Regions from separate parts of the Paenibacillus sp. FSL R7-0189 genome, predicted to be linked through region 1. Evidence: riboswitches for the same ligand, from Rfam matches in the RefSeq annotation. Region 1 holds a riboswitch; the other holds the start of a gene.
The links. Region 1 has a riboswitch for cyclic di-AMP ahead of MKY63_RS30160 (KamA family radical SAM protein). Riboswitches for the same ligand answer to the same signal wherever they lie in the genome.
Positions count from the first base shown of each region.

Region 1 (7,797 bases):
CCACTCCAGGAACGTATGCTGGACATTGGTGGAATTGTTGGTAAAACGACTGAAGCAGAAGCATGGCTTGCCCAGTATAAAACCGCTGAAGAGAACATGTGGAAGCAATTGAAATCCGCAGGCATGAAAGAGGGCGAAACGGCTGCGGTCTTCACTTATTATCCAGGAGACAGACTATTTATAATGGCAGCAACCGGACTTTCACAGGTACTCTATGGGGAGAATGGCTTCAAGGCAACTCCAGCTATTCAGAAGATACTTGATGAAGGTAAAGGGTTCCAGGAAGTATCCATGGAAGTCCTGAAAGAATATGCCGGAGACCGGATATTCATCTTGACTCCAGTGGCAGAAGAAGCAAAACAATCCACAGAGAATCTATTAAAGAGCCCTATCTGGAAGAGCCTTCCTGCCGTCAAGAACGGATATGTCTATACACAAGACATCATGAAGACTTCAAGTGATGCGACAACAAGAGAATGGCTGCTTGGCGAAATTCCACAGCTATTGAATATGAAATAACCTTCCGAGATGAAGTGTTTAACACAAGGCTGATAAAAAACTGCAAGAAGCATGTCAACAGCTGTTGATATGCTTCTTTTTTTTATATACAATGAATTCATTGATAATCATTCTCACCAAATGAACGGAGGCTGAACCCATGCTGCATACATCATCGTCCTGCCCCCCACTCCACTCTCTGTTATTTCAGCTAAACGAGGCCGAACTGATGATTCAAGCTGCCGATTCAAGCTCTATAACGCGTACAACCCAGGACTATACCCTTCTCATATTTACTGGAGGGAACGGACAATTGAACCTCGATGATCAAAGCGTGATACTAAGTACGGATAAATGTTATCTACTATCTCCTGGAATCTCCTATAGTACGAACAACCAGGAGCTGACGTTGTATTATTACCTCATCACCTTTACAGCAATTTATACAACCAAGCATCCTAAACGATATTCTGGAGAGCTGCTTTCCGGCAGACGGGAGTTAATTGTGCACCCGTTCACCAAGGTAATCCGACTAGTCGAAGAGCTGCTCATGAACAGGAATAATACCGATGATGTACAACAATTCAAGCGACAATTAAAATTCCAAGAATTGCTGCTGCTACTTTTTGAGCATAATTACCCTTCCAAACACCTGCCAAGTCCTACGGAATCCGTAGAAAAGACCATAACATTCATTCAGGAGCATTATACAGAGAGTATCACCGTGAAGCAGTTGGCTGAACGGGCGGGGATATCGATCTGGCAGTATACACCGATCTTTCAACAGCTTACGGGTAAAAAGCCGCTTGAATACCTGACGGATCTGCGTATTAATCATTCCAAACGATTCCTGCAGGAATCGACTGAACCACTGCGGGAAATCGCCAGACTGGTCGGCTTCTCGGATGAATACTATTTCAGCCGCCGCTTTCGGCAAAAAACAGGAGTTACACCCGGACAATATGCACATCAGCAAGGTCGTAAGCTTACCGTCAAGGATTGGACGGGTCATGAGGTGGAAATTCCTGAACGAGCGAAACGTATTGTCTATCATGGCGAGACACTTGGCGACCTTCTCGCGTTAGGTGTAAAGCCTATCGGTGGAGATGAAGCATTCGCCCGGAACAGCGTCTATAAACATCGACTTAAGAAGCTCGCCAACGTCGGGTTTCCACTGGACCCGCAGTTGACCGCTTCCCTAAACCCAGATTTGATCATTTTGGCAAATAGTGATGAAAGAGCCTACAGAGCAGTTTCTGGTATCGCTCCGACACTCACCTTTGATTCATTTGCGCCTCTCGACAACCGAATGCGGACATTAGGCAGTTGGCTAGGTAAACAGCGCGAAGCGGAAGCATGGCTGGAGTCATTCACAATCAAAAACGCAGCCATGTGGCAGCAGCTTTACTCGACAACTCTCCAAGTTGGAGAAACCGCCTCTGCTTTGGTCTATGATCATGGAGATCATCTATATGCTATGGGAATGTCCGGATTCTCCACTGCGCTTTATGCCCCATGTGGTTTACAACCGACCGAAGAGATTCAGGCCATATTGGACGAAGAGTTAGGGTTCGCCGAAGTGGATCCAACACGACTGCCTGCCTACGCCGGAGATCATATCTTCATGTTCATTCCGGAACGCAAAGACTCGCGAGCTGCAATGGAACGACTACTAGACAGTTCACTTTGGAACAGTCTCCCGGCAGTACGTCAGGGACATGTTTATCTGCTCGACGGAAGCAAATGGAACTCCAGTGATGCGTTAACCCGGGAGAAGCTGCTAACGTTGTTGCCTAAACTACTCGGCGGAAGTAGCGCTAGCAATTGAAGGTGAATCTAGGATTCTCTTTTGACTTTTCAAAACTTCATAGGGTATACTTTATCTACGCTTAATTTCCAACTTTTACAGTTGAAAAGCGGGGGAACCAGTTAATTGGGGCGAATCATTGAGCATTAGAATGTAGGGTACCATCTTACCCGAGTCCGTCAGCTAACCTCGTCAGCAGTGGATGGGTCTGCTTTTCATGTTATTTACATAACCAGAGACCCTTGCTAAGGGTCTCTTTTTGTGCTTTTTTTGGACCCTGCTGGCAGTAGATTGGCCTTTGACACTAAGGCTCCCTCATTTCTCACACTACGAGACAAAGGAGAGATGTACGTGCAAAAGGTAAAGTACTTCACGGATATTAACAAAATAGCTATGTTGTCTGAGCTGGAAAAAGAGAATCTGAAAGAAATTACAGAAAAATTTGTTTTTCGTGTAAATGACTACTATCTGTCTTTGATTAACTGGGATGATCCAGAAGATCCCATCCGTAAGCTGGTTATTCCTAACGAAGGTGAACTGCTGGAGTATGGGCGCTGGGACGCCTCCGATGAGGACACGAATTATGTGGTACCTGGTTGTCAGCACAAGTATAGAACCACTGCACTACTGATTGTATCCGAGGTCTGCGGGGCTTATTGCCGCTACTGTTTCCGTAAGCGTCTGTTTCGAAATGACGTGAAAGAGGCGATGGCTGATGTCTCTCCGGGCTTGGAGTATATCGCAAAGAATCCGGAGATTAACAACGTACTTCTTACGGGCGGGGACAGTTTAATTCTCTCCACACCGAAGCTAAGATCCATTATTGAAAATCTAAGAAGCATTGAGCATGTTAAAATCATTAGACTAGGTTCGAAGATACCCGTATTTAATCCGATGCGGATCTCTGAAGACGAAGAGCTGCTGGAGCTGATTCGTACTTACTCTACCGAAGACAAACGAATCTATGTTATGGCGCACATCAATCATCCTCGTGAAATCACACCTGAAGCCAAAAAAGCATTTAAAGCTCTCCACAACGCAGGGGCAATTGTCGTAAATCAGACTCCCATCCTCAAAGGCATCAACGATGATCCCATTATTTTAGGGGAACTACTGGACCGACTTTCATGGGCTGGCGTTACACCCTACTACTTCTTTGTGAACCGGCCCGTTGCCGGAAACCGGGATTTCGTATTACCGCTCGAGCAAGTCTATCAAATTGTAGAAGAAGCCAAAACTAGAACCTCAGGACTTGGCAAAAGAGTACGCTTATCCATGAGCCACACCTCAGGAAAAATAGAAATTCTCGCCATTGATAACGGGAAAGCCTATCTCAAATACCATCAATCCAGAGATCAGGAATACGGAAAATTCATGATTCTAGATTGTCCAAAGGACGCCGAATGGTTCGATGACCTGCCTGGGAATGAGCAATATTGGACCCCACCTGTGAAAAAAAACGATGCTATTATTTCTGTTAATCATTTATCAGAGCCTGCGGATTTAATCTATAAATAAATTAATCGGCTCTGTCAGACTCTGTCATAGGATATTACTTCATCACCAACAACAAAACTCCTCCCTCCCAAAATTAGCCCGAAAAAATCTATGATATAATCACGCTGTAACACGAAATGGACTAATGGGTGGGAATGCACACATGAAATTGGAACGATTGATTTCTATGATCTACAAGCTATTGAACCACGAAGTTTTATCTGCCTCCAAGCTGGCTGAAGAGTTTCAGGTTTCCCAGCGAACGATCTATAGGGATATCGATGTGATTTGTGCCGCTGGTATCCCGGTCGTATCATATCAGGGAACTAAAGGTGGATATGGCATCATGGACGGATATAAAATGGATAAAAGCCTGCTCCGTTCGTATGATGTCACTTCTCTGATTACTGTACTTAACAGTCTTTCTTCCGTGTTTGAAGATGAACATACGCAAAGAACCATTGAACGGCTGCAAACGATTGGAACGGAGCCACAGACCTCTAGTCTCGCGGTGGATCTTGAAACCCGGCGTACGGATCCTGACGCACTTCCTCTTTTACGTGCGGCTATAGCGGAACGAAATGTTGTCCGTTTTGATTACATCAGTGTAAAAAATGAACGTACAACCCGTGAAATGGAACCAGTAAAGCTTCATTTTAAATATAGCAACTGGTACATCTATGGTTATTGCCGGGCACGGCAGGATTATCGGGAGTTTCGTCTTTCCCGGATGCTGAATTTGTTCCTGACGCAGGATACCTTTCAATCACAACATGAAGTACCCAAAGAGGCTGGCTGTTCAAACAGGGTAGATCAGGTGGAGGAAATAGTAATCCGGGTGGGCCCTGAGGCTTTGGCAGAAGCTTTGGATCAGTTTCATCAAGTCGACAAGGAATTTCATTCTGATAAAAGCATGACGATGCGAATTCCTGTGTATAAGCCATTGGAAGCTTGTTGGCTTTGGTCCATTCTGCTGAGTTTCGGCAGCGGGGCCGAAGTCCTCGAACCCCCTGCATTGCGAGGTATTTTAAAAGAGCAGCTTCAAAACACACTCAAACTTTATGAAGAAGTATGACAGTCTGATGTCATACTTCTTCTTTTATATTAACAACAGTAACAAAAACAAATCCATGACAATTCAAAAGGAGACAATACGAATGACAAATTATCCAGTAGAAATGTTTAAATACCACACATGGGGAAACCAAACTATCCTGGGGAGAATCAAGGAACTCCCGGCTTCTGTGCTAAGTCAAGAAGTGAACAGCTCATTTCCCACCATCGCTCATGCCCTTAGCCATATCTATGCGGTTGATACGATGTGGTATCTTGTTTTAACAGGCACTGCTATGCCTGAGGCTTTTCAACAAAGTATCCCGCTAAATTTGAGCATTCTAGATTCTGTGGATGAGTACGTAAATATCTTTGCACAGCTATCGGAACAATACAAAGCATGGTTACACAACCAATCCGATTTGGAGCAAACCATTCTGCTTGACAATCCATTCGCCGGAATCCGCCAAACACGCCTATCAGAAATTGTGTTGCAAGTCGTCAATCACGGGACTTATCATAGAGGTAATATATCTACTATGTTACGGCAGTTAGGCCACGCTTCCACCATGAATGACTATTCTCTTTTTTGGTATCAGGTAACAGCGGAAGCTATTTAAACACTAATGGGCAATCTGCCCCACTCCATACCTAGAAAGGAAATTGTATTTTAATTATGGAGATTGAAAATCTAATTACAGTAAAAACGAGAGAAGATTTAAGAGTTTGGCTGCAGGAGAATTGTAAGACTGAAAAATCTTGTTGGGTACTCGTTAGTATGAAGCCAAACCCAGAAACGTTGCTATATTTGGACGTAGTTGAGGAATGTTTGTGTTTTGGATGGATCGATGGAGTGAAAAAGAAAATTTCGGAAACAGAGCTGGCGCAAAGACTCTCTCCCCGAAGTAAAAAAAGCTCTTGGACTGAATTGAACAAAGAACGGGTCCGCCGCCTCGAAAAGCTGGGGTTAATGAGTGCTGAAGGAAAACGGATACTTCCTGATATGAACCCTGATTCTTTTATAGTAGATAAGATTATAGAGCAAAGGCTAAAAGAGGACAGGCAAGTATATGAGAATTTCCGGGCCTTTCCCCCCCTTTATAAAAGAGTTCGGATCGACACGATCCAAAGCAATAAACATCAGCCAGATTTATTTAAGAGTAAATTAGACAAATTCATAACAAACACTAAAGAAAATAAAATGTACGGGCAATGGCATGATAATGGACGTCTGCTCGATTAAGCTGCGCTAGATGCATGATCTCCTGCTGAGGCTTTCGGACTCCAATGACGCTATTTACTAATTTATCGCCTCTTCAGCAATCCATCGGACTCCAGCGCAGCTATTCCTTAGAAACTGGCTCTTATAAGGCGTTTTTTTCGCCAATAGGGGCTATGCGGTCCGATAATACTCCAAATGACGGATTTTCCTGCATTTAAGGTCTGCTGAGTCCGATACGCCGAAGCATGGTCATTTGCTGGGTCTACTGCTACTGCTGCCGATACCATGATCTCCTGCTGAGGCTTCCGGACCCCAATGACGCTATTTACTAATTTATCGCCTTTTCAGCAACTCATCGGACTCCAGCGCAGCTATTCCTTAGAAACTGGCTCTTATAAGGCGTTTTTTTCGCCAATAGGGGCTATGCGGTCCGATAATACTCCAAATGGCGGATTTTCCTGCATTTAAGGTCTACTGAGTCCGATACCGCCGAAGCATAGTCATTCGCTGGGTCAACTGCTATTGCTATTGCTACTGCTACTGCTGCTGACACCATGATCTCCTGCTGAGGCTTTCGGACTCCAATGATGCTATTTACTAATTTATCGCCTTTTCAGCAATCCATCGGACTCCAGTGCAGCTATTTCTTAGAAACAGGCTCTTATAAGGCGTTTTTTTCGCCAATAGGAGCTATGCGGTCCGATAATACTCCAAATGACGGATTTTCCTGCATTTAAGGTCTGCTGAGTCCGATACCGCCGAAGCTTAGTCTTTCGCTGTCTGATGCTACCGTATCCTAATCATCTGCGGATCAAACACCATCGACTCATGATCATCTGCTAATCCTATAGTGCTACATACGTGTAAATTCATCTGTTAATCCTAATGTGCTACGTACGTGTAAATTCATCTGTTATTCCGAAAGTGTTAAGTACGCGTGAATGGGATCGGTTCAAACGTTCAGACGAAGTTTAGAGTTGAGAGCAGTGGTTGGTTTAAGTTCAAAAAAAGGAGGTGTCCTAGCCATTTTCATGGCTTTTGGACACCTCCTTTTTTTGATTACATCCCTACAGCCAGAATCCGTTTCAGGAACATCCCTGTGTAGGATTCCCGCACTTCAGCAACCTGCTCCGGTGTACCTTCAGCTACAAGCTTACCGCCCACAACGCCACCTTCAGGGCCAATGTCAATCACCCAGTCGGACTCCCGAATCAACTCTAAGCTGTGCTCCACAACCACGACCGTATTTCCCGTATCAACCAATTTGCTCAATAAGGTATGGAGCTGCCTGATGTCTGACGGATGAAGGCCTGTTGTTGGTTCGTCGAGCAGATAGAGGGTATGGTTTTTGGAAGGTTTGCTCAACTCTTTAGCCAGTCTAATCCGTTGCCCTTCACCACCAGATAAGGTTTTGACAGATTGTCCCCATTTAAGGTAACCGAGACCCACCTCACACAACGTCTCGATTATCCCCGCCATTTTGGCTTCCGACTTAAGAATTGGCAAGCTTTCCTGCACGGACATGTCCAGCAGATCCGAGATGGAATATCCATCATATTTCACCTGGAGAACCTCATCCGTAAATCTTCTCCCCTTGCAAACGTGGCATTTAACCTCCAAATCGGGTAAGAAATTCATGTCTACAGTCAGCACCCCAAGACCCTGACAGGTTTCGCAGCGTCCACCCGGTGTGTTAAAGGAAAAATGCTTGGAGGTCAGT
Region 1 covers NZ_CP150223.1:6,816,327-6,824,123, forward strand. Annotated here, with positions in the region: gene MKY63_RS30150 (ABC transporter substrate-binding protein) at 1-519, shown strand, start outside; gene MKY63_RS30155 (AraC family transcriptional regulator) at 659-2,326, shown strand; cyclic di-AMP (ydaO/yuaA leader) riboswitch at 2,375-2,516, shown strand; gene MKY63_RS30160 (KamA family radical SAM protein) at 2,657-3,823, shown strand; gene MKY63_RS30165 (YafY family protein) at 3,966-4,877, shown strand; gene MKY63_RS30170 (DinB family protein) at 4,960-5,475, shown strand; gene MKY63_RS30175 (YdeI/OmpD-associated family protein) at 5,532-6,098, shown strand; gene uvrA (excinuclease ABC subunit UvrA) at 7,137-7,797, opposite strand, start outside.

Region 2 (7,797 bases), 2.0 Mb from region 1:
AGCTTGGGCAAGGGCAGGTGCGTCATTCGTTCCATCACCAGTCATTGCCACCAGCTTGCCTTCGTTCTGCTCGCGGCGGATAACCGCTATTTTATCCTCAGGTGTACTCTCTGCAATAAAATCATCTACCCCTGCTTCACGGGCAATAGTAGCTGCGGTCAGCGGATTGTCCCCTGTACACATGATAGTCTTGATTCCCATTTTTCGCAGCTCATCGAACCGCTCTTTCATGCCTGGCTTAACTGTATCCTTTAAGTAAATAAGTCCATAAATCCGGTTGTCTACCGCAACAGCAAGCGGGGTCCCCCCCATTCGAGCGATAGCATCGGAATTACTGTCGAGGTTCGCGGGAATGACTCCGCCCTTCGACTGTACCCATTTCTTCACGGAATCGACTGCCCCTTTACGAACAGATCGTCCATCCCGCAGATCTATACCACTCATCCGGGTCTCAGCCTTAAACTCTACGAACTCTCCGCCTTCAGCAAGTTTGCTGTCATAGCTGCGTTCCAGCTTCTTAGCCAGCTCAATAACAGAACGTCCTTCCGGAGTCTCATCCTTTAGCGAACTAATAGCTGCCCAAGCCGTAAGCTCAGCTTCCGTTTCATCTCCAACTGGCACAAAATCACTCGCCATCCGGTTTCCGAAAGTAATCGTACCGGTCTTATCTAGAATCATTGTATTAATGTCGCCGGCAGCTTCAACGGCCTTCCCTGACATAGCAAGGACATTAAACTGTGTGACGCGGTCCATCCCTGCTATCCCGATAGCGGAGAGCAGTCCCCCGATTGTGGTCGGGATCAGACAGACCAACAGGGCGATCATAACAGGAATATCTAGATCAACACCCAGATAAGTCGCAATTGGCCGCAAGGTCACTACTACAATCAGGAAAATCAACGTCAGACTGATCAAGAGTGTATTTAGTGCAATTTCATTGGGTGTCTTTTGACGTTTCGCCCCTTCAACGAGGGAGATCATCCGATCCAAGAATGACTCACCGGGATCACTGGTAATTTTGACTTTAATCTCATCACTAACTACCCGGGTGCCGCCTGTGACTGAGCCGAAATCTCCGCCGGCTTCCTTAATAACAGGTGCAGATTCACCTGTAATTGCCGATTCATCTACGGAGGCCAGCCCTTCAATCACTTCACCATCGCCAGGGATAAGTTCTCCCTGACTGACGATCACGATATCTCCTTTCCGCAGCTCGGAGGAAGAAACGGTCTTCACAGACCCTCCAACGAGCTTATTAGCTGTGATATCCTGTTTCGTTTTCTTAAGCGAATCCGCCTGGGCCTTCCCGCGGCCTTCAGCCAGCGCTTCAGCGAAGTTGGCAAACAGCACTGTGAATAACAGAATGAACAACACCGTGATATTGAAGCCTACCGATTTCTCTGCATTAAAATATCCGGGGGCCAGTACCATAAGCAATACAATAATCGTGCCGATTTCGACTACGAACATGACCGGATTTTTGATTAACGTCACCGGGTTAAGCTTAATAAAGCTATCCTTTACAGCGCTTAGGAGTATGGGTCCCGTCAGCAGCTTTTTTCTTTTTACAGTACTCATCTTGTTCTCCCTCTTCCTACCGTAAGGTCAAATATTCTGCAATCGGGCCGAGCACAATGACCGGCAGAAACGTCAGCGCACCGATAATCACTACCGTACCAATCAGAATTCCGGTGAACAGACCATTGTCTGTGCGGAATGTGCCAATCGTCTCAGGAACCGGCTTCTTCTGGATCAGTGAACCTGCAACTGCCAGCATTGCGATTATAGAGACATAACGGCCAAGCAGCATTACGATCCCGGTTGTAACATTCCAAAAGGTGGTATTGTCCGCAAGCCCTTCAAATCCTGAACCATTGTTCGCGGCAGAAGAGACATATTCATATAACACTTGGCTAAGTCCATGGAATCCGGGATTCGTAATGGAACCGTTGCCCAAGCCCGTTAAGAACGCACCTGCTGTTGGTACAAGGATAATGAACGGATGCACAAGGATAGCAATCGCAATCAGCTTCATCTCCTTGGCTTCTATCTTTCGCCCGAGAAACTCTGGTGTTCTGCCAACCATTAGTCCACATAAGAAGACGCCCATGATGGCATACATCAGCATATTGATTAGTCCTACACCTTTTCCCCCGAAGACGTTATTGAGCATCATTAGGGCCAGAGGGGTAATGCCACCCAGCGGTGTCAGCGTATCATGCATATTGTTAACACTACCTGTCGTAGCTGCCGTTGTTACCGAAGTGAACAGCGAAGATTGCGGGATCCCAAAACGTACCTCTTTACCTTCCATGCTGCCTTGCGAAGACTCGATCCCCAGCGCATTAATAGCGGGATTCCCTTTAGTTTCCGCATAATAATTCAGCCCCAGCAGCAGAACGAACAAGGTCATCATTGCTGTGAAAATCACCCAGCCCTGACGTTTGTTCTTAGCGAACAACCCGTACATATATGGCAAAGAGGCTGGCAACATCCACATAGAGAGAATCTCCAGAACGTTCGTAAGTGGATTAGGGTTCTCAAAAGGATGCGCTGAATTGGCTCCGAAGAAGCCGCCACCATTCGTACCTAAGTGTTTAATTGACTCCAAAGAAGCGACTGGACCGATAGCGATTTGTTGCGTCTGCCCTTCGAGTGTAGTGACCTCAAGCGATGGCTTGAGCGTTTGTGGCACATGCAATCCTACCAGCACCAATGAAACTAGCAGAGCTAATGGAATGAATACACGAATATGTGCTTTTACGAAGTCCTCAAAAAAATTCCCGACTGATTTCTGTCCTGTAATCCCTCTGACAAAAGCAACCGCAACAGAAAATCCGCTCGCTGCAGACGTGAACATCATCATCGTGATGACTGCCATTTGTGAAAAATACGATAGTCCCGTCTCCCCGCTATAATGCTGCAGGTTCGTATTGGTCATAAAGCTGATCACCGTATTAAATGAAAGCGTCTGTTCCATATCGGCAATTCCATTCGGGTTCAGCGGCAATCCCCGCTGTAATCTTAGAAAAATATAACTGAAAGCAACCAGTACGATATTAGTTAAAACAAAGCTGAGTGCATACTTCTTCCAGGACATTCCGTCCCGTTTTTTCAGGCCGATCAGCTTATAAATACCTTTCTCTGTGCCTGCAAACCAGCGATCCGTACGATTCGGTTCGTTAGAAAATACATGATATAAATACGTCCCCATCGGCTTGACCAACAAGATGAGAATTACAATTACGACGACTATTTGCAAAATGCCCATGAATGCCCCTCCTTAAAATTTCTCAGGATGAATCAACGCGTAAACCAGATATATAAACAACAGTAGGGTAACAGCGATTACTAGAATCACAGCTTATCCCTCCCCGTATCCTCAACTACACCTGCGCACCAGCGCATAAAGCCATAAAATAACCCGTAAATTACAGCTAACGAAGCCACCATATACAGATCCATCATATCTTCCGCACTCCTTCCATTATCCTTGATGAGGTGATCTATCGATTAGAAAATCAGCATCACCACTATGGGAATAGATTACATAGCTCGCACCAAGTCTTTTATAGACCAATCTAGGATTTATAGAACTTGTAATCACAAAAATTGGCTGTGTCGTCCAGGTACGGCACATCTGAATATAGCGGCAGCAAAGCGGAAAGCTGCTCTCAAACAGATATACCCTGCCTACCGGGAACGATGGGCGAAACCAAGTGCTCTGATGGCGGGTATCCACTAGAATAACCTGCTCGATTCCGAGCTCCTCTAGTAAAGCCTTCTCAGCCAGATTGTTGGTTAATCCCGCCATCTTAATACCCCTGAACTTCAGAAGTTTAATGAAATGTTCTCCCGCCTTTGTAGGCGCACATACAAGCACATATTCATTCTGATCCGTCATCTCTTTTTTCTCCTCCTGCTCATTTACAACAAGGAGGCAACGAAAATCTCCGAAAGGATGTTGACCTATCGTCATTTTCGGGCACAACCTAAAGCTCGGTTGTGTCACGTCATTAGACGCTGCCTTACAAATACCGCTAATGATGAATTTAGCGACCTCTTGGGGGAGGCCTCCATAAATGCTTTGCTTCTAAGAGCACAGCAAAAAGCCACAAAGGATCTCCTCTGTGGCTCGCTAGCGGTCACATTGCACTCATCCTCTCTCCATACGCTTACGAGGTTAGCTGTCGGATTCGGGCGGTGAGAGTCGCCCTACCTGTATAGATGCGAACTCACTCGCACCCTCTACAGGATTCACCCCATAATCAGCTTCCGACTCTCACATCGGCTGCCGATTGTTGGTTCCCCCGCTTTCCTTATCGGAAATTAAGCGGATCAAATATTCGATTGTCGTTGAAACAGGAGTAATCATACTCTTATGCACGAAGACTTGTAAAACCTGAATGATGCCAAAATAATGCAAATTAAAAACTATTTTCCCATTAGATAGCGCTTACTTGATATCTAATCTCTCTATATCTCTTGTTTACTCGAGTTTCGAGCGTTTAATCGCTATCTATAACCCATGTGATTTTATTCACCTTTTTAGGGTGAAAATACTGCAAATTCCCTTTATAGGTTGAAACGCAAGAAGCAGAGGTTGAGCGAGAAAGAGGCGCGATAACACGCCATAAATACCTATTTACCTCGTTTTTCAGTCGTAGTCGGCAGGATATGGTTAAAATCGCTCTAAAAGAACATTTTCCGTTTTTTACAGAAAATCTTGAAAAGAGTATGATTCGGGTTGAATCTAATTCATGAAAAACAATCAACGCTGAGTTCCTGCATTCGCAGGGAACGGGGGAACCATCAGGCCACCTGGCCTACTTGGGGTGAATCCAAAGGAGACTGCGTAAGTCTCAATAGGTAGGGCGACTCTCACCGTCCGAATCCGACAGCTAACCTCGTAAGCGTAAAGAGAGAGACCCTTGATCCGCCACGCTTTGGCCCAGGTATATCTGCCTGTAATCCAAAACCGCAGCAGAGGTCCTCCTCTTGCTGCGGTTTTTGCGTTACCTGAGCCTATTAGGTGATAGCACGCTGGATGGGGTGAATGTTTTGAAGCACTATTATTTAGGGATACATCAAGGGCTGCTTGAGCCGATAAGTCTAAATTACGTTTGTTTCGGGGCCTTGTGGTTCGAAGAAAATAATCACAGGTACATTGTAGGTTATGCATTTGGCCAGAACCAGATCCAAGCCCTTCGCCAATTCAGTACACCTTCTTCTTGTAAAGACTGTTTAGACTCTAAGATTGTATATGAAATATATAAAAAAATTCGAGAACAACAACAGCAGCAGGATTGGTCATCGCATCAAAAACTCCCGTGGTTTACAGCCTTCAAGGAGCCTTGGAAAGATGTAAGCGCCGGTTGGTATGTCTTGAGATCCCGCAGCACCTTTCCCTTACATCTATCTGTTATACGGAAAGAGAAGTTCCGACTATGGCTAGAGCATACCGCAGTCTGTGAGAATAAAATGGAAATGCTCGCTTGTGTAGAAAAGGCTAGTGTCACTCATCATGTAGACTTAAAGCTTTTGGAAATCTAAGGAGGAACCCTACTATGGACCAGCGCAGACTATCCCGCATTGAAGTATTTGTATTGGATGAACCCGAGCCTATTCACTATGGAATGGAAGGGGCTGAAGGCTGCCGTTATGGTATTCTGAAGCTCACCTGTAAGGGAGGTTGCAGTTGGGGGGCTTGTCTAATCTCTGCCAACACCAAAAATTTCGATCTCATTAAATGGAGTTCTTTTTTACGGGCTATCTGTCATTGCCGTCTTGAGGAAGCGCTGGATAAGGTCCGCCGCGAAGGTTCAGATTGGGAGCAGGTTAAGCTTGAGCTAGTTCAGGGTGCTTTGCAGGATTTAAAGGCCAAGCTCCAGGGTAAATCCTTGGCTGGGCATATTCAGCAAGGGCGTCTGTACAGTGTTGCAGCTGGGGGGAGCAATTCCAGAAGTGAACGGCTCTACTACAAACCTTCCAAAGCTTTTTCCACTGCCTCCCAGCAGAAACACAGTTGCCCGGAACCAGACACCGCCGATCTTATCAATAAATCCATCTCTTACTTTTCTATATTATAGATTCAAGCAAATCTCTCATTCTGAAAGGATCGTGTTCACCATGCCTGACCCCTTACCTCCCGTGTCCACCTACAGTGCTAAATTTGCAGAGTGTGTTCAAAAGTATACTAATGAAGTCTACGTACTCAGTTCCATGTTATTAGAACAATCTAATGAGGCAGACAAGGTTACTATCCGCACCTTCACAGAGCTTCATAAAATATATCGTCAGGATAACTTCGACCCTCAGTTATTCTCTATCCACGCTTACCGCACTTGTATTCGCCAGTGTGCTGATTCTTTTGCCCGGCGCTCTCTTCTATCGGCTAAGGGATTACCTTGGGAGGAACAGCTTGTGAAGGTATTGTGGTACGGCTTAAAGCTGCCTCTTTCTCAAATAAGCATTATTCTGCAAAAAAGTGTTCCTGCACTGAAAGCACAGCTTAGAGCTGTACGGGAGCAGATGACCGACCAAGCGGATATACGAACGAGCGCAAATCTTTCTATAATTTAGTCACTGACTAGAATTCAGACGATCTTTAAGCGCATGAAGCATCTAACGGACTCAGGAGCCTTTAATTGAAGCTTTTCCTCAAATTTGGCCGGCGTTCGGACTCCAGTAGAAATCCCGAGCGATGAGCGTCTCGGATCGTCTTCAAGCAGGCCCTAATCATCTTCCACCAAGGCAAGGCTTACGGACCCAGATGACGTTACTTGCACGTTTATCGCCTTTTGAGCATAGTATCGGACTCCAGTGCAACTATTTGGTTAAAAGAGCTACTAATTCACCCTTTTTCATGCCAATAGCGACTATAATGTCCGATATCTTGCTAAATCTCGATGATTGCTGCATTTAAGTGCTGCTGGATCCGTTAGCTATATCAGCTCGTATACAAAGAGATTGCCAACTCAAAAACGGGGATATCCCAGCAACCATAAATGGCTGTTAGGATACCCCCGAAAATTCAGTGCCTACTATTACGCTTTACTCTTACGCGCCTTACCGTACATCCACAATCCTGCCAACATCCCCACTATAGCAACACCAGTCAATACGCCTTGAACGAAATCCATAAAAGTGGAGCCATCCGGAAGCATTCTACTAACCGTAGCCAGCGATACCGAACTCATTAAAAGCATAATGGTATATTGTTCGCTTGTAGACATCATTAGCACTCCTTAAAAGTTATATGAGGTCATCTTAGATCTTGTAAGCTTTCATTGCTTTTCTGATTTCTTTAATACTTGGGCGTTTGCCGTACATCAGTACGCCGGTACGATAGATCTTGGCTGCCAGCCATCCGAAGATGAAGGTAGTCACAAGCAGGATCAGCAGCGATACAATGACTTGCCAGATCGCCACCTCGCCGACACCAATTCGGAGCAGCATCGTCAATGGTGAGGTGAAAGGCACATAACTCGCTATCTTAACCACTAGAGTATCTGCATTGGAGATACTGAACAGTGGAACATAGAACGCTACGAAGCCTAACATCATGATTGGCATTACCGCCTGACCGAGATCCTCCGTACGGCTGACAATCGAACCCACAGCCGCATACATCAAGGCATAGAGGAAGTAACCTAATACGTACAAGACAAATCCATAGAGCAGCAAGTTAATATTGAGCTGGCCTAAATCGAGATCAAAATCAGCCAATACAGTCGCATTATGCGGGAGCGTCAAATTGACAACGATCGCTGCGACAAAGATCCCAATTTGCAATAT
Region 2 covers NZ_CP150223.1:1,815,123-1,822,919, forward strand. Annotated here, with positions in the region: gene kdpB (potassium-transporting ATPase subunit KdpB) at 1-1,578, opposite strand, end outside; gene kdpA (potassium-transporting ATPase subunit KdpA) at 1,595-3,271, opposite strand; gene MKY63_RS07765 (hypothetical protein) at 3,488-3,904, opposite strand; cyclic di-AMP (ydaO/yuaA leader) riboswitch at 4,157-4,346, opposite strand; cyclic di-AMP (ydaO/yuaA leader) riboswitch at 4,766-4,930, shown strand; gene MKY63_RS07770 (hypothetical protein) at 4,999-5,553, shown strand; gene MKY63_RS07775 (hypothetical protein) at 5,568-6,089, shown strand; gene MKY63_RS07780 (hypothetical protein) at 6,130-6,582, shown strand; gene MKY63_RS07785 (hypothetical protein) at 7,047-7,238, opposite strand; gene MKY63_RS07790 (ABC transporter permease) at 7,270-7,797, opposite strand, start outside.
Region 2: another riboswitch for cyclic di-AMP. It lies ahead of MKY63_RS07765 (hypothetical protein); the one in region 1 lies ahead of MKY63_RS30160 (KamA family radical SAM protein).